Regions from separate parts of the Kitasatospora sp. NPDC058444 genome, predicted to be linked through region 1. Evidence: riboswitches for the same ligand, from Rfam matches in the RefSeq annotation. Region 1 holds a riboswitch; each other region holds the start of a gene.

Region 1 (7,280 bases):
CAGCGCCTTGCGGCGGATCTCCGCGTCCGTGGTGGACTCGGCCTTGTCGAGCTGGGCCATGACGTGGTTGCGGAGGCCGATGGCCTCCTCGACCGTCTTCATGCCGATGCCGTTCTCCGCCAGACCCGGGATCGGGAAGGTGCGGGAGACCGAGCCGGTCGCGACGACCAGGTACTCGAAGGGCAGCTCGTAGCTGTCGCCGGCCGCGGGCTGGATGGTGGCGACCTTGCGGGCGTGGTCGATGCCGGTGACGGACCCGGTCAGCACCTCCGCCTGCTTGAGGGCGCTGCGCAGCGGCGCGACGAGGTTGCGGGGCGCGACGTTGCCGCCGGCCGCCTCGGGGAGGAAGGGCAGGTACGTCATGTACGACCGCGGGTCGACGACCGTGACGGTCGCTTCGCCGTAACGCATCTTCTTGAGGATGCGCATCGCGGCATACAGGCCGACGTAACCACCGCCGACAATGAGGATGCGAGGACGCTCCGTGGTGCTCATATCCGAAAGTATCCAGCACCGTCCGGAGCAGCCTTCGTGAGCCCGGTCACAAGTTGACGGACCCCCCGTGCTACACTGCGCGGCCGCAAAACCGGGCCCGGCGCGGCGGCCCCCACCCCTGGACGGCCCCGCGCGAGCGCACGCCGGAGCACTACCGGCCTGAGCAGCAACGATCCGCACAGCGCCCGGGTTCCCGCGCATGATTTCGAATTTCAAACCTCAAACGAGGCCTGACCTGCGATCCCATGGGCCAGCCGACCGGCGCGCCTTCGGTCCCACAATTCGGACGTAGCGGGCGGGCCGGTACGGCGAATGACCGGATCGTCATGTGAAGAAATTCACGAACCTTTCCGCCCCGCGCTCGGGCGCGCCCCGGCCCCGGCCACCCGAAAGGGGTGCCGGGGCCGGGGCGGGTGAGGCCCGCACGGGGTCAGGAGGCGATGCCCCGGGGTCAGGAGGCGATGCCCCAGGCGATCCCGTCGAGGATGTCGTGCTCGCTCACGACCACCTCGGCGGCGCCGGTGCGCTCCATGATCTCCAGCAGCTCCAGCGCCCCGGCCGCGATCACGTCCACCCGGCCCGGGTGCATCGACGGGATGGCCGCGCGCTCGGCGTGGGTGGCGGCCAGCAGCTCCCGGGCGATCCCGGCGACCCGCTCCCGGCCGATCCGCGAGTGGTGGATCGCCGCCGAGTCGTACTCGGGCAGGCCCTGGGCGATCGCGGACACCGTGGTGACCGTCCCGGCCAGACCCACCAGGGTGGCCGCGCCGGTCAGCGGGACGACCTCCTCGGCCCGGTCCAGCTCGGCCCGCACATGCGCCCGGGCCGCCTCGACCTGCTCCTCGGAGGGCAGCTCGGTCTCGCCGAAGTACCGCTCGGTGAGCCGCACGCAGCCGATGTTCACCGAACGCGCCGCCTCGACGTCGTCCGTGCCGAGCACGAACTCGGTGGAACCGCCGCCCAGGTCGAACACCAGGTACGGGCCGGGGAACTGACCACCCGCCAGCTCCTTGGTGGCGCCCACGAAGGAGAGGTGCGCCTCCTCCTCGCCGCTCACCACCTCGGGCTCGACGCCCAGGATGTCGCGCACGCCCTTGACGTACTCGTCGCTGTTCTCCGCGTCCCGGGAGGCGCTGGTGGCGACGAAGCGCAGCCGCTCGGGGCCCACGCCGAAGCCGGAGATGATCTCCTGGTACTCCCGGCAGGCCGCGAAGGTGCGGGCCAGCGCGTCCGGGTGCAGCCGGCCAGTCCGGTCCACGCCCTGGCCCAGCCGGTTGACGATCATCCGGCGGTCCAGGTCGGTGATCTCCCCGGTCTCCGGGTCGAGGTCGGCGACCAGCAGGCGGATCGAGTTGGTGCCGCAGTCGATCGCGGCCACGCGGGTCGTGGTCACTCGGACTCCTGCTCCGCCGGGGAAGCCTCGGCGGCACGCTTCTTCGCGGCCCGCTCGGCGGTCTTCTGCTCCTTGGCGGCGATCACGGCCTCGTGGTCCTGCTCCTTGGCGCGGTTGCGGGTGACCCGCTCACCGGCGGCCTCGACCTCGGCCGGGGAGACGCACGGGCCCTTGGCCCACCAGTCCTCCAGCATGCCGAGCGCCTCGTCGCCGAGCGGGTTGACGCCCTCGCCGGCCGCCAGCGAGTGGCCGACCAGCACGTGCAGGCACTTCACCCGGTCCGGCATGCCGCCGGCGCTCGGGAAGCCCTCCAGCACCTCGATCGCGTCGCGCCGGGCGATGTAGTCCTCATGCGCCTTCTGGTAGGCGGCCGCCAGCTCCGGGTCCTCGGCGAGCCGGGCGCTCTGGTCCTTCATCACGCCCTCCGCCTCCAGGGTGCCGATCAGCGAGGCGGCCTTGGGGCAGGTCAGGTAGTAGAGCGTGGGGAACGGCGTGCCGTCCGGCAGTCGGGGGGCCGTCTCGACGACGTCCGGGTTGCCGCAGGGGCAGCGGTGCGCCACGCCGCGCAGGCCGCGCGGCACCCGGCCGAGCTGGGCGGCGATGGCCGCGACGTCGGCGTCGGAGACGGTGGGGTGGTTCTCAGTGGTCATGGGGGGAGGTGTCTCCAACGGGGGACGGTGGGAGGGGAAGGGGAAGGGGGTCGACGGGGGCCGCCGCCGCGGTGTCGGCGGCGTCCACCGAGTCCCAGATGCTGGCGTACCAGGGCTTGGCCGCCGTCGTCCGGCCGGCGGGGCCCGCGGAGGCCGGCTTGCCGGAAGCCTGGTTCGCGGCGGCCGGGTTGCCGGAGGCCGGGTTCGCGGAGGAGGCCGCGCCGGCCGCGGACGAGGAGGGCTGGGCGGAGGCCTGGCCGGCCGGGTCCACCGCGATGTACGGGGTCTCCCCCGGCACCGCGTAGTGCAGCCGGGCGCGGGCCTGCGCCTTGACGTACTCCGGGTCCTGCCAGCGGGCCTTCTCCCGGCGCAGCTGCTCGACCTGCTGGCGCGCGTGGTCGGCCTTCGCCCGCTGGGCGGAGATCTCGGCGCGCTGGGAGATGAACTGCCGCGTCGGGTAGGCGAGGATCGCCACCAGCGAGCAGAGCACCAGGACGAGGACGGTCGCCCGGCTCGTGAACCGGGGCCGGGCCGCCAAGCCCGGGATCCTCCAGCCAGCCATCTCCCGTATCCCCTCCTGGTCGCGACGGTGCCCCGCCGTCCACCCTACGGGGTGAACGGCGGGGCACCGGTCAGGCGTGCGCTACCGGGAGCGCTCAGGCCTCGTGCGCGGGGCGCTCGGGCCTCGTGCGCCGGGCGCCCGGCCCTCGTGAGCGCAGTGCTCGGGCCTCGCGCCCGCTGTGCCGGCTACTCCGCGGAGCGGAAGCGCGGGAAGGCGCCGCGACCGGCGTACTCGGCGGCGTCGTCGAGGATCTCCTCGATGCGCAGCAGCTGGTTGTACTTGGCGACGCGCTCGGAGCGGGCCGGGGCACCGGTCTTGATCTGGCCGCAGTTGGTGGCGACGGCCAGGTCGGCGATGGTGACGTCCTCGGTCTCGCCGGAGCGGTGCGACATCATGCAGCGGTAGCCGTTGCGCTGGGCCAGCTCGACGGCGTCCAGGGTCTCGGTCAGCGAGCCGATCTGGTTCACCTTCACCAGCAGCGCGTTGGCGGTGCCGGTCTCGATGCCGCGGGCCAGGCGGGCCGGGTTGGTGACGAACAGGTCGTCGCCGACCAGCTGGACCTTGTCGCCCAGCTTGTCGGTCATGGCCTTCCAGCCGTCCCAGTCGGACTCGTCCAGCGGGTCCTCGATGGAGACCAGCGGGTAGGCGGCGACCAGCTCGGCGTAGTACTCGATGAGCTCGGCGGAGGTGAGGTCCTTGCCCTCGAACTGGTAGGCGCCGTCCTCGTAGAACTCGGAGGAGGCGACGTCCAGGGCCAGCGCGACGTCACGGCCGGGCTCGTAGCCGGCCTTCTGGATGGCCTCGACGATGAGGTCCAGGGCCTCGCGGTTGGAGTCCAGGTTCGGGGCGAAGCCGCCCTCGTCGCCCAGACCGGTGGACAGGCCGCGCTCCTTCAGCACGCCCTTGAGCGTGTGGTAGACCTCGACGCCCCAGCGGACGGCCTCGGAGAAGGACTCCGCGCCGATCGGGGCGATCATGAACTCCTGGATGTCGACGTTGGAGTCCGCGTGCGACCCGCCGTTGAGGATGTTCATCATCGGGACCGGCAGGACGTGCGCGTTCGGGCCGCCCAGGTAGCGGAACAGCGGCAGGTCGCTGGCCTCGGAGGCGGCGTGCGCGACGGCCAGCGAGACGCCCAGGATGGCGTTGGCGCCGAGCGAGGACTTGTCCGGGGTGGCGTCCAGGTCCAGCATGGCCTGGTCGATCAGGCGCTGCTCGGTGGCGTCGTAGCCGACCAGCTCCGGGCCGATCTGCTCGATGACGGCCAGGACGGCCTTCTCGACGCCCTTGCCGAAGTAGCGGTTCTTGTCGCCGTCGCGCAGCTCCAGCGCCTCGAAGGCACCGGTGGAGGCACCCGACGGGACAGCGGCACGACCCGTGCTGCCGTCGTCGAGGCCGACCTCGACCTCGACCGTGGGGTTGCCGCGCGAGTCGAGGATCTCACGGGCTACGACGACATCGATGGACGGCACGAGGCATCTCCTTGCGGAAGCAGGGTCCGGTCTGACGGTGGTGCTGTCAGCAGGACGATTGCGGAGTCGTTACGACCAGAGCCTAACCGCCCGGGCTCCCGGGGCCACGTCCGCCTCGGTTCCGTCTCAGCGTGTGGCCCCACTACCCACCGGTAGTTCACCTGCTTGTCCCAGCTTGTCCCACCGGAGCGGGCGAATGCGGACGAAGGGGACCGGTAGGACCGGCCCCCTTCGGACGGCGGGGTGAGGCGGCGTCGGCGCCGGGCGGGCCGGCGTCGGGCGGGCCGGCGTCGGGCGGGCCGGCGTCGGGCGGGCCGGCTCAGCCGAGGTGCAGCACCTGGCCGGGCATGATCAGGTTCGGGTCGCCACCGACGGTGGCGTGGTTCTGCTCGTACAGCGCGTTCCAGCCGCCGGACACGCCCTGGGCGGTGGCGATGGTCGACAGGGTGTCACCGGCGCGGACGGTGTAGTCGTGGCCGGTGGCCTGCGGGGCCGACTGCGCGGCCTGCGGGGCGTACTGCGGCTGGGCGGCGGCCTGGCCGGCGTACTGCTGGTAGACGCTCTGGTGGCTGGTCCAGTACCAGGCGCCGTTGTTCTGGTACCAGAACACCTTGGCGTCGGCGTCCCAGCCGGCCTTGCCGGAGAAGCCCGGGGTCTGCGGCTGCGCCTGCTGCTGCGGGGCGACCTGCTGGACCGGCTGCGCGGCGGGCTTCTGAACCGGCTTCTGGGCCTGCTTCTGGGCGGCGGGCTGCTGCGCGACCGGCTTCTCGGCCGGCTTGGCGGCCGGCTTCGGGGTCTGCTGCTTGGGGGCGGACTGCGGCTTGGCGTCCGAGGAGGTGTCGACCGCGGCCGGGGCGCCGCCCTTGGTCAGGCCGGCCTTCTGGGAGCAGACCGGCCAGGCGCCCGGCCCCTGCGAGGCCAGCACCTTCTCGGCGACCGAGATCTGCTGGGCCTTGCTGGCCTGGTTGGCCTGCGGCGCGTAGGCGGTGCCGCCGTACGCCTTCCAGGTGCTGGAGGTGAACTGGAGGCCGCCGTAGAAGCCGTTGCCGGTGTTGATGCTCCAGTTGCCGCCGCTCTCGCACTGGGCGACGGAATCCCAGGTGGAGGCCGGGGCGGCGGAGGCGCCGGTGGCGGTGAGGAGCGGCATCGCGAGTCCGACGCCGGCCACACCGGCGACGGCGATGGCCTTCTCGGCCTGGGTGCGACGACGGTGACGGCCAGTTCCAACGAACAGCATGAAGAGGTCCCTCTCCGCACGCCTGCGAGGTGAGCTGTCGGGTTCGGACCGGGAGGTGGCCCGGCCGCCGTATGCGGAAACGATTCCGCTCGGGCGGCTTCACCCCAAGCCGTGGGGAGACGGCAACAAACCTGGTTCCCCCGCCCCTGCCCAGGGTTCTGGTCGGTTTCCCGTGGCGCGGCGGGCAGGACTCGGCGTTCCGCGTACGAGGTCCGCAGCTGCGAACTCCAGGGAGAGTAGACAGATCTTCAGACCAATCACAAGCTCATATCGTCGATATCACATGACAATTACGGCCCGTGGTCGATCGCCTACCAACGGCGGTGTTATGTCCGGATTGATGGGTGTTCACACCCTCGTCGGCAGGCGGTTCGCGACCTTCCGTCAGCGCCGTCAGCGTGTCGCGGGCGCTCCCGGGACGTGCGGAGGAGCGTGCGGAGAGCGGCTCTCCGGGCTGAATTCCACCGGGAGTTCGCGCAGGCCACGCATGATCAGACCGCCGCGCCACCGCAGGTTCTCCGGGCTTTCCGCGAGTCGCAGATCGGGCAGCCGGGAAAGCAGCGTGGCCAGCGCGGCACGGCCCTCCAGCCGGGCGAGCGGAGCGCCGATGCAGTAGTGGATGCCGTGCCCGAAGCCCAGGTGCGGATTGTCCGTCCGGGCCAGGTCCAGGGTGTTCTCGTCCGCGAACCGGGCCGGGTCGCGGTCCGCCGCGGCGAGCACCACCAGCACCGGGTCGCCGACCGGGATGTCCACCCCGCCGATGGTCAGCGGACGGGTCGCGAACCGCCAGGTCGCCAGCTCCACCGGCCCGTCGTAGCGCAGGAGTTCCTCGATCCCGGTCTCCAGCAGCGCACTCTCCCCGCGGGCCACCGACCCCTGCAGCAGCCGGCGCTGCTCCGGGTTGCGCAGCAGGGCGTAGGTGCCGTTGCCGATCAGGTTCACGGTCGTCTCGAAACCCGCGAACAGGAGGATGAAGGCCATCGCCGCGGCCTCGTTCTCGGTCAGGTGCTCGCCGTGGTCACTGGCCCGGATCAGACCCGAGATCAGGTCGTCCCCGAGGTCCGCGCGCTTGCGGTGGATCAGCTCCAGCAGGTACGCCCGCATCCGCTTCACCGCCCGTCCCACGCCGCCGCGTTGGCCCCCGCCGTGTCGGATCATCATCCCGGCCCAGTCGCGGAAGTCGTCCTGGTCCTCGGCCGGCACCCCGAGCATGTCGCAGATCGCGTAGATGGGCAGCGGGAAGGCGAACTCGTGGATCAGGTCGGCCGAACCGCGCTGCGCGAAGCCGTCGATCAGCCGGTCGGTGAGCTGCTGCACCCGCGGCTCGAACTCGGCCACCCGGCGCGGGGTGAACGCCTTCGACACCAGTCGGCGCAGCCGGGTGTGGTCCGGCGGGTCGATGTTCAGCAGGTGGGTCATCAGGTCCGCCTGCCGCTCCCCCGGGATGCCGACCCGGCCGGTGCGGTGCGCC
Region 2 (7,280 bases), on a different contig from region 1:
CCGGGCAGGACCGCGACCGGCACGGCGACAAGGTGGGTGCGGACGACCTGCGGGTCCGCGCGATGCAGCAGCTCGGGCTGCTGGGCGGCAGCGCGGAGCGCCCGGCCGCACTGACCGGGCAGCTGCCGCCGTCCTCCGGCGCGCCGGCCGGGCCGGAGGGCGTGGTGGCGGAGGTCCGCTCGACCGCGCGGCGCTCGGCGCTGACCGCCGACCAGGTGCGGGCGCTCTTCGCGGACGGCTCCGAGGGGCGCCGGATCCAGGCGCTCGCGCTGATGCAGGGCGATCCGGCGCTGGCGGACCTGCCGAGCGTGCTGGACGCGATCGAGCACCCGCGCTCGGGCTTCGAGCAGTACCACGCGCTGCTGGCCGCCCGGGGGCTGCTCTCCCGGCTGCCCGCCGCCGGGGCGCAACGGCTGCGGGACGCGGTGGCGACGCAGCTGGTCGACCCGCGGGGCATCCCGTACGGGTCGGACCGCAGTTGGCTGGCGGAGAAGATCCTCTCCCGGCTCCCGGCCCCGGCCCTCGTGCCGGAGCAGCCGGCTCCGGCCGCGCCGCAGACCCCGCAGAGCCCGCAGGCCGTACCGGCGGTGCCGGCCCAGCCGGGCGGGCCGGCAACCGAGTCGAGCGGGCCGGCCGGGCCGGGCTCCTAGCTAGCGCTCCTCGACGGTGAAGCGCAGTTCGGGCTGCTCCCAGGGCGTCTTGGGCTGCGGGGGCCGGGTGCCGGTGCGCACGGCTCCCACCTTCAGGTAGAAGCGCTCCGCGGGCGGGTGGGACACGACCTTGACCGAGGCGATCCCGTCCTCCCGCGCGCGGTCGAGCATGTCGGCGATCAACTGCCGCCCGACGCCCAGCCCTTGGGCCTCGTCGGCGACGAACATCAGGTCCAGCTCGGCCGGTTCGCGGATCATGCCGTAGAAGCCGAGCACGCGGTCGTCCGCGGTGTCCACGGCCATCCGCACCAGGTACCGGGCGATGTAGTCGGGCCTCACCCGGTAGCCGTCGATCATCGCGAAGTACGCACCGCGGTAGGCGCTGGAGGCCTGCATGAGTGCGGTGAGCCGGTCGGCGTCGGTCTCGTCGGCATGCCGGATGGTCGTTTCGATCATGCGGGCGAGTATAGGGGCAAACAGCGACAGTGACCATTACATAGCCGGTCGCCGAGCCGCCCGGCGGCGGTGGTCGGCGGCCCGCAGCACCAGGACCCGCCGGGGCCGGCCGTCCACCGGCCCCGGGTAGCGGCGGACTTCACTGGCTATCCGGCGCTCGCCGAGCGCGTACCGCAACGGACCGAGGTGGCCGCAGCGACGGCCGTACCCGTCGTTCAGCGGCTGGACCCTGACCTCGCCGTCCGGGGAGGTGACCCGGACCAGCTCGGCCAGCGCCTCCAACTGGCGCTCGGGGCCGAAGAGTTCGGGGTAGGCGAAGATCAGGTGGCCGCTCAGGGTGAGGGCGAAGGCGCCGTCCGCGAAGGGCAGCCGGGGCAGCGCGGCGGCCACGTACCGCTGCGGGTGGGCGGCCCGGTCGGCGGCGAACAGCCCGCGGGCCCGGTCCCAGCTGCGCAGGTAGCGCTCGGTGCGGTACGGGCGCGGAGAAGGGTAGAGCTGCGGACGGGCGGCCATCGCGGCGGCCATCGCCGCCCGGGCGGCCACGGCGGCGTCCGCGACCACCGGCAGCGGCAGCGCGTACGCCGGATCGACGGCGATCACCCGGCAGCCCAGCCCGCGCGCCTCGGCGGCCAGGCCGGCCGCACCGCCGGGGCAGTCCAGCAGGGGGCCGGGCAGGGCGGCCAGGTGGGCCCGGGTGAGGCCGAAAAGGGCGCAGTACTCGTCCAGCGGACGGGAGGTGACCAGGACGTCCGGGGGATCGGGGGGAATGCCGACGGCCGCCACCCCGCCATCCGAACACGCGGCCGCCCCGCCCGCATCCGGAAGGCGTCCGGGGCACGGACGGGGCGGCGGATACCGGGCGGGGCGGCGGATACGGCGCGGGGCGTCGGCGGAGGCTCCGGCCGAGGCCGGGGGGTCAGCGGCCGAGCAGGCCCTGGGCGGCGGCCCGGTTGACGTTGGTCAGGCCGCGGACCAGCTGCGTGGTGAGCAGGACCAGCAGCAGCCCGAGGACCGAGAGCCCGGCGATCTGCCAGGGCGCCTGGACCTCGTACAGGTGCCGCACGCCGTCGCTGTCGTAGAAGTCGAACACCCGGTACCCGTTCCACGGGGTGTAGGCCCGGAAGACCCAGTGGTACAGCGGGTAGAGCGCGAACGCCCAGCCCAGCACCAGGAACACCAGGGTCACGCAGAAGCTGAACACCGCCCAGGGGAACATCACCACCTGGTACAGCACGGCCTTCCAGCCGGCCGCGTCCGCCAGCCGCGCGGTGATCGCGCCCCAGCCGCCCGGGCGGACCTGGCGCACCGGCTCCGGGCCGGGGACGTCCAGGGCCAGCATGCCGCGCACCCGGGCCCGCTCCAGCCGGCCGAAGCCGCGGGCGACGCTGGTCAGGGCGCCCAGCACCGGCAGACCGAGGGCGGTGACGAAGGTGCCGAGGCCGACGCAGAACAGGGTGATCGAGACGACGAACCCGGCGATCGCCACCGGCAGGCCGCTGAGCACGTAGCCGACCTCGCGGTAGTAGTGGGCCGAGAGCGGCGCCCGCCACGCGGCCGGCCGCCGCGCGGTCCGGCGGGCCCGGGCGGGGCGCGGGTCGTCACCGTGCCCGCCCAGGACGTCCCACTCCCGGTCCTCCATGCTGCGGCTGCTGCTCATGCTCCCGGCCCCCGGCCCCTCGTGCTGTCGGTCGTTCGTCCCGCTGACGGGGTTCAGTCTGGTGGACGCACCGGCCGGGCGGGATCCGGAGGCCTGGCGGATCCGGGGTGGGGTTAACCCCCGGCCCGCCGCGGGCGGTCAGCCGGCCGCCGGCACCCGGACGCCCGCTCCCGGCCACCGGTCGGCGCGCAGCGCGTAGTGGAACGACCCGGACCGGGCGCCGTCCCCGGCCGCGTCGTGCCGCGGCCGCTCCTCCAACCGGAAGCCCAGCCCGGTGAGCACCTTCACGGAGGCCGCGTTGTCCACGGCGACCCGGGCGGTCAGCCGGTGCAGGCCCAGGGCGCCGAAGGCGAAGTCGCAGAGCAGGCCGACGGTCTCGCCCGCGTAGCCGCGGCCCCAGCAGGCGCGGGCCAGCACGCACCCGAGCTGCGCGGCGCGGTGCCCGTCCAGGGTGAGCGAGGCCTGCCCGATCGGCGTCGCGTCCGCCGGCTCCTCGGCGTCGGCGAGCCTGGTGACGGCGAGGCGGTAGGTGTCCCGCTCCTCGGCCATCGCCTCCTCCAGGTAGAGCTCGATCTGGTCGGCGCAGTCCTCCCGGTCGCTCGGCCCGAAGGGCAGGTGCCGGGTCACCTCCGGGTCGCCGAACAGCGCGTGCAGCGCGTCCACGTCCTCCTCGGTGTGGTGGTATTCGCGGACGGCCAGTCGCGGGCCGGTGAGTCGTACGGGGACCATGGCTGCCGACCCTATCCCCGCCCGGCGGCTACCGTTCGGACTATGAACGACGAAGACCTGCGGCTCGCCCCGCGCACCAAGGCCGCCGACCTGCTCGCCTGGGCGGCCGAGCAGGGCCGCGCGCCGGTGGCCGAGGCGCCGCTGCGCGCGGTGCTGGCGCTGCTGGAGCTGGGCGAGGGCAGGATGCACGACGGCTGGCCCGAACTGACCTCCGACGCGGTGGAGCACCTGCTCTACGAGCGGCTCCACCTGTACGTCCAACCCGCGCCCGAGGAGGACCCGCTCGCCTACGGCGACGCCGTCCGGCTGCTGATCGACCACCAGCGGGCGGCCCGACGGCTGAACGCCAAGCGCCAGGAGCGGCTGCACGCGGAGGCCGAGTGGCAGGGCGAGGTCGCGGCCGGGCTGCTGCGCCGCGCCGACCTGGTGACCTGGCCCAGGCTGTACGCGCTGCTGCTGCACGCGCACGGGGTGGACGTCACCGACGAAGCGGCGGTGCGGGACTGGCTGGCCGGTTTCGGGGAGCTCGCGGAGGAGGAGCGGCTGGCCGCGTACGAGGCGCTGGTGCCGGCCGGCTGGCTGGACGAGCCGGACGAGCAGGGCTGGGGCCCGGGCCGGGTGCTGTCGGTCGGCATGGCCACGGACGGCGCCCGGCGGCTGCTGGAGCAGGGCCTGATGCGGCGCAGCTACCGCAACCTGGCCGAGCTGACCGCCCAGGGGCGGCCGATGCCGGACGAACTGGCCGGGGACTTCGGGCAGTTCGAGGAGGCGGCGGTCGACGCGGCGCTCGACCTGTTCGGCGGCTGGACGGTGCCGGGGCTGCCGCGGCTGCTGGTGACGGAGTTCCCGGAGCTGGCGCCGGAGCCGGGCCAGGAGGAGATCGAGGCGTACCTGGCGCAGCTGCCCGCCGAGGAGTGAGACCTCGCACGAAGGCCCCCGGCCCGTCGAGGACGGTTTCCGGGGGCCTTCGTGCGAGTGCGTCGCGCCCTGCGCCTCTGCGGGGTGCGCCGGGCTCTTTCGCGGGTCGGTCAGGGGTTGAGGCCGCGCTGCTGGAGCCAGGGCTCCGGGTCGACCGGGGCGCCGCCGCCGGGGCGGACCTCCATGTGCAGGTGCGGGCCGGTGACGTTGCCGGTCGCGCCGACCTTGCCGATCTGCTGGCCGGAGGCGACCTTGCCGGAGCCCTTGGTGATCGAGGAGAGGTGGCAGTACCAGATCTCGGTGCCGTCGGGCAGGGTCTCGACGATCCGGTAGCCGTACGAGCCGGCCCAGCCGGCCGAGGTGATGGTGCCCTGGCCGAGCGCGTAGACCGGGGTGCCGGTGTCGGCGGCGAAGTCCAGGCCGGTGTGCAGGTTGGCCCAGTAGCGGGCGCTCTGGCCGTAGTGGGCGGAGAGCCGGTAGTCCTGCACCGGGAGGGTGAGGGCGGCGGCCTTGGCCCGCTCGGCCTCCTCGGCGGCGCGCTTGGCCTCGGCCTCCTTGGCGGCGGCCTTGGCCTCCGCCTCCTGGGCGGCCTGGAGCCGGGCGGTCTCCTCGGCGGCGGTGCGCTGACTGTCGGCCTGGTGCTGGATGCGGGCGGCGAGCGCGAGGCCGGGGTCGGCGGAGAGGGCGACCGGGGTCTCGTCCGGGGCCTCGACGGCGGGGGCGGCGGCCGGGGTCGCCGAGGCGAAGCCGGTGGCGCCCAGGGTGGCGGCGACGGCGGTGACGCCGAGCAGCGGGGAGGCTCCGCGGGTCTGACGCGGCATCCGGTGGCGGTTGGTCTCGACCTCTGCGGCGAAGCCCTCCGGGCCGAAGGCCTCGGGGCGGTCCGTGCCGGGGTGGTCGAGGAGCTGGGTACCGGCTGCGAAGCCGGCCGGGTGTGCCGGGGTGTGCGTCGACGCCACGGAGGCGCGCTCCTTTCCTTCCTTCGCGCCTACCGGGTTAGCTGACGGGTTCGGAGCAGGAAGGTCTCCTACGGCCGGGCCGGGGCCCTGCCGATTCACCCCAAGGAACGTGGTTCCCCGGCTCCCTGACCTGCCCGGGGGCGGGTCGGCGGGATTAGGCGACGGCGCACGGTGCCGTCTGGGTACGGCGTTGACAACCGCGCTGCGTTATCAAACGTTAATCCTAGGAGGCTCTGATTCCAAGCCATCCGTTCGGAGCAGCCTAGGGCAAAGTGATCGGACGTCAACGAACGACACCACCGAACGGCCTCCCGTACACACTCCCATCTGAGTACCGCTACTCATGTGCGCCCCGTCGAGGCGGTCGCATCCTGACGCCATGAGCGCACACATGCAGACCCGCACCACGGCCGCGTACCACGTCCAGGCCGTCCTCTCCTTCGCCCTGTCGGGCACCGCCCTCGCCGCCGGGATCGCCTACCTGCCGGTCGGCGGCTGGACCAGGGCCTTCCTCGGGCTCGGCCTCCTCTACACCGTCACCTCCGCGTTCACCCTGGCGAAGGTGATCCGGGACCGGCAGGAGTCCAACGAGGTGGTCACCCGGGTGGACCAGGCCCGACTGGAGAAGCTGCTCAGCGAGCACGACCCGTTCAAGGTGGAGGGAGTGTGACCCGAGCCGGGGACTGTGACCCGAGCCGCGGCCGATCGCTTGACGGCTAAGGCTATTAGCCTTAGCTTTATGGCTATCGGCACTCACCGCCGACGCCCCGCACCGGCGGCCCGAGGAGGACCACCATGAACGGCACCATCACCCCGAGCACCCAGTACCTGACCGTCCCCGGCGGCCGGATCGCCTTCGACGACACCCGGCAGGGCCACGGCACCCCCGTCGTCCTGCTCCCGGGCATGCTCGACAGCCGGGCCGCGTACCGGCACCTGCGCCCGCTGCTCGTCGCCGCCGGCCACCGCGTCGTCACCATGGACCTGCGGGGCTTCGGCGAGTCCTCCGTCGCATGGGACGACTACAGCCCCGCCGCCGTCGCCGGCGACGTCCTCGCCCTGCTCGACCACCTCGGCATCGAGCGCGCCGTCCTCGCCGGGAACTCCTACACCGGGGCGACCGTCGTCAAGGCCGCCGGGGACGCGCCCGAGCGGGTCGCCGGGATCGTGCTGCTCGACGCCTTCGTCGAGAGCCCGCCGCCGGGCGCCCTGATGCGCGCCGTCATGGGCCTGATGGGGGTCTCCCTCGTCCACTGGCCGGCCTCCTGGGGCTTCTACCTGCGCCGGATGGCCTTCCCCGGCGCCAAGCCCGCCGACTTCGACGCGTACGTGGACGGACTGGTCGCCGCGCTGCGCACCCCGGGGCGCAAGGCCGCCGTCCGCGGGCAGGTCCACGGCGACTCGGCGCCGGTCGGCTGGACGGCCGCGGTGCGGTGCCCGGCCCTGGTGGTCATGGGCAGCAAGGACCCCGACTTCCCGAAGCCGGAACTCGTCGCCGACCGGCAGGCCGCCGCGCTCGGCGCGCGGAAGGCGATGATCGAGGGGTCCGGGCACTACCCGATGGCCGACAACCCGACGGCCACCGCGGACGCCCTGCTGCCGTTCCTCGCCGAGCTCGGCTGAGCCCGACCCTCCGCCCCGCCCCACACCGCCCGATCCACCCGACGCCGTACGTACGGAGAGCCCGAACCCATGCCCCGCGTAGGACTGACCCCCGAGCAGGTCGTCGACCACGCCCTCGCCCTCATCGACGAGCAGGGCGCCGAGGCCCTCACCCTGGCCTCCGTCGCCACCCGGGCCGGGGTCGCCACCCCCTCGCTGTACAAACACGTCAGCGGCGGCCTGGCCGAACTGCGGCGGCTGATCGCCGTCCGGGTCACCGGGGACCTGGCCGAACGGCTGGCCGCGGCG
Region 3 (7,280 bases), on a different contig from region 1:
CGAAGGCGCGGCCTCCGGACGAGGGAAAGACAAAGGCCGTCGTGGTGTCGGCACCCACGACGGCCCCCCGATGATGGAGCACGGCGATCGGTCAGACCGCCAGGTGGTCGAACTCCCCGTCCTTGGCCCCCAGCAGCAGGGCGGCGATCTCGGCCCGGGTGTAGATGAGGGCCGGACCGTCCGGGAACCGCGAGTTGCGCATCGCCACATCACCGCCCGGCAGGGCCGCGAACTCGACGCAGTTGCCCTGGGAGTTGCTGTGCCGGCTCTTCTGCCAGACCACCCCCTGGAGATCGGCGGCGGCCATCCCGTTGTAGGTGTCGTACGAGCCGTGCGTGTCCTGCGAGTCGTGCATAGAAATCTCCCGAAGAGCTTCCGGAGTTGTCGTCCAGCGCGGCGCCCCCGGCACCGCCCAACGAACGGACCGGCCCCGTACCGGTCCGGCACAACGCCTCACTTGACGCGATGATAGCCGCAGTGCACGTGCATCAGCACGGGACGTTGCAGGTGCAGGACGCCTTTTGCGCGCAACCGCGAACTCTTCACGGACCCTTCTCCTGACGGTACGTAAACGGACATAGCCGATGAATCGTCGGACGCGCGATAACCGGCCGTGAGCACCTCCCCGCTGAATGTCGATCTTCGAATGCCGGGAGTCGCATCCCCGTGACCCTCCGTCAAACCACCTTCATGCTGTGAGACATCTCACGCGCCCCAGGTGCAACGTCAGCCTCCTCGGATCACGTCGTGGCAACCGTCGGCGGTCCCGCGGGGGCTGGGAGCGGAATGTCCGGATTATGGGCAAAGCACCCGGACCGGCACCGGAGACGCACCCTCTTCGCACCGGCTCCGCACGGTCTCCGCACCGGCTCCACGCCGCAACCGCGCCGAAGCCGTACGGCAGCCGACTGCAAGCCGGACCGGCAGATGTCCTACGATCTCCGGCATGAGCACCGCAGCCATCCCGGGCGCGCCACTGCCCGTCCGCACTCCAGGCTCCCGTGCGCGGGGGCGCCACCGTCGTCCCGAGCGCCCCGAGATCCCGTCCGGCGCCCCGGCCCTGGTGCTCGCCGTACCCGCGACCGCCGGGCCCGAGTCCCGCTCGGTCGTCGAGGAACTGCTCTCGATCGTCCGCACCGAGCAGAACGGCGTCCGGACCGCGGTCGGCTACCTGCCCGGCGGCGAGGGCGCGGGCGACGAGGACCGCACCGTGGCCGAGTTGCTGGCCGCGGCCGCCGAGGCCGGGCTGCCGATGCCCGTCCTGGTGCCGCTGGTGCCCGGTCCGCACACCTTCCTGACCGAGCTTCACGCGCTCGCCGCCGAGTACGGCGCGCCCGTCACCGACCCGCTGGGCCCGCACCCGCTGCTGGCCGAGGCCGTGCACGTCCGGCTGTCCGAGGCCGGGCTGGCCCGGGCCGACCGCGCCCGGCTGTTCGCCATCGCGACCGCCGCGGACGGCGTGGTGCTGACCACCGTCGGCGGCGAGGACGCGGCCGCCGCGGCCGGCATCACCGGGGTGCTGCTGGCCGCCCGACTGGCCGTGCCGGTCGTCGCCGCCGCGCTCGACGTGCCCGGCTCGGTGGCCGCGGCCGTCAACCACCTCAAGGAAACCGGCTCGCAGCGTCCGGCGCTGGCCCCGCTGGTGATCGGTCCGGAGGCGGACTCCGAGCTGCTCGCCACCGCCGCCGAGGAGACCGGCTGCCCGTCGGCCGCGCCGCTGGGCTCGTACCCGTCGGTCGGCCAGCTGATCGCCTCCACCTACCTGGCGGCGCTGCCCGCGCCCTCCCCGGAGGACCTGGCACGGGCCGAGGCGGAGGCGGCGGCCGCCGCCGAGGCCGAGGGTGCCCCGGAGGGCGTTCGCGGCGCCCACGCGGCCTCCGAGGGGCCCTCGGGGCAGTAGTCGACACCGCGCGCCGGTCGCGCGCACCGAAGGGCCCGGAACGGTTTTTCCGTTCCGGGCCCTTCGACTTTGTTCCGCCCACCCGTGACCGGCCCGCACGGAAGTCGGACGCCAATGAAGCGGAATGTCCGTTCTGGCCCCTTTGAAAGGAAATAGGAAACGCGGCCGCGGATGCTCGAATCGGGGCCGCCGCCTCCCCTGCCGGGATGCCCCACCGCGCGATTCGATGCGCCGTCACGCCGCTCCTGAAGCGATGCCAGTTGTGGGCTTCCGCAGCGCCGTTGCTTGAAAACGATCATTTACGATCATGAAGAGCTGCAATTTTGGCAGCTTCCTCCAAACCGTGATGCGCATCACAGTGGTTTGCAGTTTGAACTTAAGTCTGATTAACGTGCTCCCCGTTCGTGACCACACGAACCCGGTTCATCCGCAACGCCGAGTCCTGCCGTCGGATGTCCTGGCAGCGCGAAATCGCACCACGGCAGGAGCGGGGGACCCACAGGTAAGTCGCCCCGGACCGGTCTTCGGAACGGTCCAGGGCTAGGGGTGAAGCCGCGCCCACAGCGCGGCCGGGCAACTCCAGCCCGAATCCGACAGCTCACCTCGCAGGCGTGGGAGAGGACCGCGTCTTCATGCTGCCCACCAACGGCACCCGCCTGTCCAGCCGCACCCGTCGTGTGATCGCCGCCCTCGGCGTCGCCGGCATCGGCCTCACCGTTCCCTGCATCGCCTCCGGCACCGCCTCCGCCGCCTCCGTCGCCACCTGGGACAAGGTCGCCCAGTGCGAGAGCGGCGGCAACTGGAGCATCAACACCGGCAACGGCTTCTACGGCGGCCTCCAGTTCACCTCCAGCACCTGGTCCGCCTTCGGCGGCACCGCCTTCGCGGCGCGCGCCGACCTGGCCACCAAGGACCAGCAGATCGCCGTCGCCGAGAAGGTCCTCGCCTCGCAGGGCCCCGGCGCCTGGCCGGTGTGCTCGGTCCAGGCCGGCCTCACCAAGGGCGGCCCGGCGGCCACCGTCGACACCTCGGCGGGCTCCACCTCCGCCTCCACCGCGGGCTCGACCGCCGCCAAGCCCGCCGCGCCCGCCCAGAGCGCCAAGCCGGCCGCTCCGGCCGCCAAGCCCGCACAGCCCGCGCCGTCCCAGGCCCCGGCCGCCAAGCCCGCGGCGCCCGCCCAGGACGGTGCGCAGGCCACCACCGACTCCGCCACCTCCGGCAACCGCGGCGACTGGGTCCAGAAGCGCCAGCAGCAGGCCCAGGGCGGCGACTACACGGTCGTCGAGGGCGACTGGCTGTCCGCGATCGCCGACCAGCACCAGGTGCAGGGCGGCTGGCAGCGGCTGTACGAGCTCAACCGCGGCACCCTGACCGACGGCCCGGACACCATCTACCCGGGCCAGCACCTGTCCTTCGGCGGCAACGGCCAGGCCCAGGCCGGCCAGTCCTCCACCGGCAAGTCCGGCTCGGACTTCACCTGGTTCGACCGCTCGCAGAAGTCCGGCCAGTCCGCGAACGGCGGTGCCGTGAACACCCAGCCGACCGCGCCGGCCCAGACCCCGGCCGCCAAGCCGTCCACCAAGCCGGCCGCCAAGCCCGCCCCGCAGACCGACACCCAGACCCAGACCCAGGCTCCGGCCGCCACCGGCAGCATGGCCGCCGCGGTCTCCTTCGCCGAGTCGAAGGTCGGTCAGGCGTACGTCTACGGCGGCACCGGCAACGGCGGCTGGGACTGCTCCGGACTGACCCAGGCCGCGCTGCGCGCCGCGGGCATCTCCATCCCGCGCGTCGCCGCCGACCAGGCCGCCGCCAGCACCCACGTCTCGCTGGACAGCCTCCAGCCGGGCGACCTGCTGTTCTGGTCCAACAACGGCAAGGACTCCGGCGTGTTCCACGTCGCGATCTACGTCGGCAACGGCAAGTACGTCGAGGCCGCCAACCCGAGCTCGGGCGTCCGCGAGCAGAGCATCGCCAACTGGGCCCCGGACTTCGCCGGCCGGGTCTGAGGACGGCGAACAGCCGACAGTCGACGGACGACAGATAACAGATAACAGATAACAGATAACAGATAACAGATAACAGATTTCATCATCTGTCAGCTGTCGCTCGAACGCTGACCCCCCACGGCCCCCGGGGAGAGTCTGGTCGCTCTCCCCGGGGGTTCCGGCATGCCTCCGGCCGTGCCTCCGTGGTGAATCCCCGTGGTGAATCCCCGCCCCAACGGGCATGCTGCTGCTCTGCACCCGAGGAGGAGTCACATGGCCCAGGTCACCGTCACCCTCGACGCGAACCTCGCGATCGACGCGATGATGCTCTCCGGCACCAAGAACCCGCAGGACGCCGTCGAACTGGTCCTGCGCGACTACCTGGCCCGCGGCCGCCGTACCGAGACCCGCACCGGCGAGGCCGCCGACGGGCACCGACTGACCGTCGACCGCCCGACCACCCAGGAGGGCTGACCCCGACGGCCCGCGGCGGCCCTCGACAGCCCGCGACGGCCGGCCGCGCGCACGCCGAAGGCCCCGGAGGGCAACCGCCCTCCGGGGCCCGTCCGTCGGCCGCGCCGGCCGGGGCTCAGCGCGCGCAGGCCCCGGTGGACCCGCGCATCACCAGCTCCGGCTGGAACATGAACTCGCCGCGCTGGGCGGCGTTTCCGCCGACCTCCTCCAGCAGCGCGTCCACCGCCGCCGTGGCCATCGCCTCGACCGGCTGGCGGATCGTGGTCAACGGCGGCTCGGTGAAGGCGATCAGCGGCGAGTCGTCGAAGCCGACCACCGACACGTCCTGCGGCACCGACAGCCCGCGCTGCCGCACCGCCCGGATCGCCCCGAGCGCCATCATGTCGCTCCCGCAGACGATCGCCGTGCAGCCCTTGTCGAGCAGCGCGCCGGCCGCCGCGTGCCCGCCCTCCACGCTGAACAGCGTGTGGTGAACGAGGTTCCCGGCCTCCGCCTCGGAGAGTCCCAGCACCTCGCGCAGCGCGGCCGTGAAGCCCTCGATCTTGCGCAGCACCGGCACGTACCGGCGCTGACCGACGGCCAGCCCGATCCGCTCGTGCCCGAGTTCGGCCAGGTGCTGGACGGCCATCCACATCGCGGCCCGGTCGTCCGGCGAGATGAACGGCGCGTCGATCTTCTCGCTGTAGCCGTTGATCAGCACGAACGGCACTCCGCGCCCGGTCAGCCGGGCGTAGCGGTCGTGGTCGGCCGTGGTGTCGGCGTGCAGCCCGGAGACGAAGACGATGCCCGCCACGCCCCGGTCCACCAGCATCTCCACCAGTTCGTCCTCGGTGGACCCGCCCGGAGTCTGGGTGCACAGCACCGGCGTGTAGCCGTGCCGGCTGAGCACCTGCTCGATCACCTGCGCCAGCGCGGGGAAGATCGGGTTGCTCAGCTCCGGCGTGATCAGACCGATCAGCCCGGCGCTGCGCTGGCGAAGGCGGGTCGGCCGCTCGTACCCGAGCACGTCGAGCGCCGCCAGGACGGTCTGCCGGGTGGCGGCGGAGACGTTCGCCTTGCCGTTGAGCACGCGGGAGACGGTGGCTTCGCTGACCCCCGCCTGCGCCGCGATGTCTGAGAGTCGCGCCGTAGTCACGGTCCCAGAGCCTATGCCAACCACGTCAGACCGCCCACCAGCCGGTGCTGTCCGGAGCGAGCACCGTCTCGCCACCGTCCACCACGAGGTCGGCCGAGCCCAGCAGCAGCGTGCCGGGAGCGGCGATCCGCACCGGCAGGCCGGTGGTGTTCACGGTGCAGACGAAGGCGCCGCGACGGAACATCAGGGTGCCCTCGGGGCTCTCCAGCCACTCGACCCCGGTGCCGGCGCCGAGGTCGGGCTGCGCCCGGCGGACGGCCAGCGCGCTGCGGTAGAGCTCCAGGGTGGAGGTCGGGTCGCCGGTCTGCGCCTCGACGCTCAGCCCCGCCCACTCGGCCGGCTGCGGCAGCCAGGACGGCCCGCCGGCCACCGGTCCGAAGCCGTACGGGGCCTCGGTGCCGGACCACGGGATCGGGACGCGGCAGCCGTCGCGGTAGCCGTCCTGGCCGGCCTGGCGGAAGAAGGACGGGTCCTGGCGGACCTCGTCGGGCAGGTCGGTGACGTCCGGCAGGCCGAGCTCCTCGCCCTGGTAGACGTACGCCGAGCCGGGCAGGGCGAGCATCAGCAGGGTGGCGGCGCGGGCGCGGCGCAGGCCGAGTTCGCGGTCGCCGGGGGTGCGGATCTGGGTGCCGAGGCCGGGCTCGTTGGCGAACCGGGTGGCGTGCCGGGTGACGTCGTGGTTGGAGAGCACCCAGGTGGTGGGGGCGTCGACCGGGCGCATCGAGTCCAGCGAGAGGTCGATCACCTCGCGCAGCGCGGCGGCGTCCCAGTCGGTGCCCAGGTACTGGAAGTTGAAGGCCTGGTGCAGCTCGTCGGGGCGGACGTAGTTGGCGGTGCGCTGGACGGTCGGGGTCCAGGCCTCGGCGACGCCGATCCGCTGTCCCGGGTACTCGTCGAGGATCTTGCGCCAGCTGCGGTAGATCTCGTGCACGCCGTCCTGGTCGAAGAACGGCATGACGTCGTTGCCGAGCAGCTTGAGCTGGTCGGCGCCGCCGAGGTCGGGCAGGCCGGGGGCCTTGACCAGGCCGTGGGCGACGTCGATGCGGAAGCCGTCCACGCCCATGTCGAGCCAGAACCGCAGGATCGAGCGGAACTCGTCGGCGACGGCCGGGTTCTCCCAGTTGAAGTCGGGCTGCTCCGGGGCGAACAGGTGCAGGTACCAGTCGCCGGGGGTGCCGTCCGGGTTCTCGCTGCGGGTCCAGGCCGGGCCGCCGAAGATGGACTCCCAGTCGTTGGGCGGAAGTTCGCCCTGCTCGCCCTTGCCGGGGCGGAAGTGGTAGCGCTCGCGCAGCGGGGAGCCGGGGCCCTCGCGCAGCGCGCGCTGGAACCACTCGTGCTGGTCCGAGGAGTGGTTGGGGACGAGGTCGACGATGATCCGCAGACCCAGGTCGTGGGCGTCGCGGATCAGGGCGTCGGCGTCCAGCAGGGTGCCGAACATCGGGTCCACGGCGCGGTAGTCGGCCACGTCGTAGCCGGCGTCCGCCTGCGGCGAGGCGTAGAACGGCGAGAGCCAGACCGCGTCCACACCGAGGTCGCGCAGGTAGGGCAGGCGGCTGCGGATGCCGGGCAGGTCACCCATGCCGTCGCCGTTGGAGTCGGCGAAGCTGCGCGGGTACACCTGGTAGATGACCGCGTCCCGCCACCAGCCTCTGGACGCGCTGACGTTCGCCTCGTGAGCGGTGTCGGCGGCAGGCCGGGAGGTGTCGGCCAGGTTCTGGGTCATGGACGGTATCCCTTGGGGACTAGAGGAGCGGAAGGCGCTGGGACGTGGAGCGCGCGGCGGCGT

Evidence for each region. A riboswitch is a leader RNA that binds a small molecule or an ion and turns the genes downstream of it on or off. The one in region 1 is predicted to bind cyclic di-AMP.
Region 2: it holds a riboswitch for cyclic di-AMP, as region 1 does, so the genes downstream of both, ACFWP2_RS30800 (M23 family metallopeptidase) here and ACFWP2_RS30380 (transglycosylase family protein) in region 1, are expected to answer to the same signal.
Region 3: it holds a riboswitch for cyclic di-AMP, as region 1 does, so the genes downstream of both, ACFWP2_RS07865 (transglycosylase family protein) here and ACFWP2_RS30380 (transglycosylase family protein) in region 1, are expected to answer to the same signal.

The regions. Positions count from the first base shown of each region.
Region 1 is NZ_JBHXLL010000038.1:76,944-84,223, reverse strand. Features, by position in the region: gene ACFWP2_RS30405 (NAD(P)/FAD-dependent oxidoreductase) at 1-495, opposite strand, end outside; gene ACFWP2_RS30400 (exopolyphosphatase) at 947-1,888, opposite strand; partial or broken gene ACFWP2_RS30395 (DUF501 domain-containing protein) at 2,017-2,556, opposite strand; gene ACFWP2_RS30390 (septum formation initiator family protein) at 2,528-3,100, opposite strand; gene eno (phosphopyruvate hydratase) at 3,286-4,572, opposite strand; gene ACFWP2_RS30380 (transglycosylase family protein) at 4,892-5,809, opposite strand; cyclic di-AMP (ydaO/yuaA leader) riboswitch at 5,815-5,983, opposite strand; gene ACFWP2_RS30375 (cytochrome P450) at 6,203-7,280, opposite strand, start outside.
Region 2 is NZ_JBHXLL010000039.1:65,929-73,208, reverse strand. Features, by position in the region: gene ACFWP2_RS30830 (hypothetical protein) at 1-650, shown strand, start outside; gene ACFWP2_RS30825 (GNAT family N-acetyltransferase) at 651-1,106, opposite strand; gene ACFWP2_RS30820 (hypothetical protein) at 1,143-1,889, opposite strand; gene ACFWP2_RS30815 (sensor domain-containing protein) at 2,023-2,763, opposite strand; gene ACFWP2_RS30810 (GNAT family N-acetyltransferase) at 2,902-3,492, opposite strand; gene ACFWP2_RS30805 (hypothetical protein) at 3,535-4,410, shown strand; gene ACFWP2_RS30800 (M23 family metallopeptidase) at 4,521-5,369, opposite strand; cyclic di-AMP (ydaO/yuaA leader) riboswitch at 5,382-5,540, opposite strand; gene ACFWP2_RS30795 (YiaA/YiaB family inner membrane protein) at 5,749-6,039, shown strand; gene ACFWP2_RS30790 (alpha/beta fold hydrolase) at 6,165-6,992, shown strand; gene ACFWP2_RS30785 (TetR/AcrR family transcriptional regulator) at 7,062-7,280, shown strand, end outside.
Region 3 is NZ_JBHXLL010000004.1:340,290-347,569, reverse strand. Features, by position in the region: gene ACFWP2_RS07875 (DUF397 domain-containing protein) at 92-355, opposite strand; gene ACFWP2_RS07870 (hypothetical protein) at 947-1,900, shown strand; cyclic di-AMP (ydaO/yuaA leader) riboswitch at 2,355-2,525, shown strand; gene ACFWP2_RS07865 (transglycosylase family protein) at 2,512-3,906, shown strand; gene ACFWP2_RS07860 (hypothetical protein) at 4,159-4,359, shown strand; gene ACFWP2_RS07855 (LacI family DNA-binding transcriptional regulator) at 4,475-5,494, opposite strand; gene ACFWP2_RS07850 (glycoside hydrolase family 13 protein) at 5,520-7,217, opposite strand.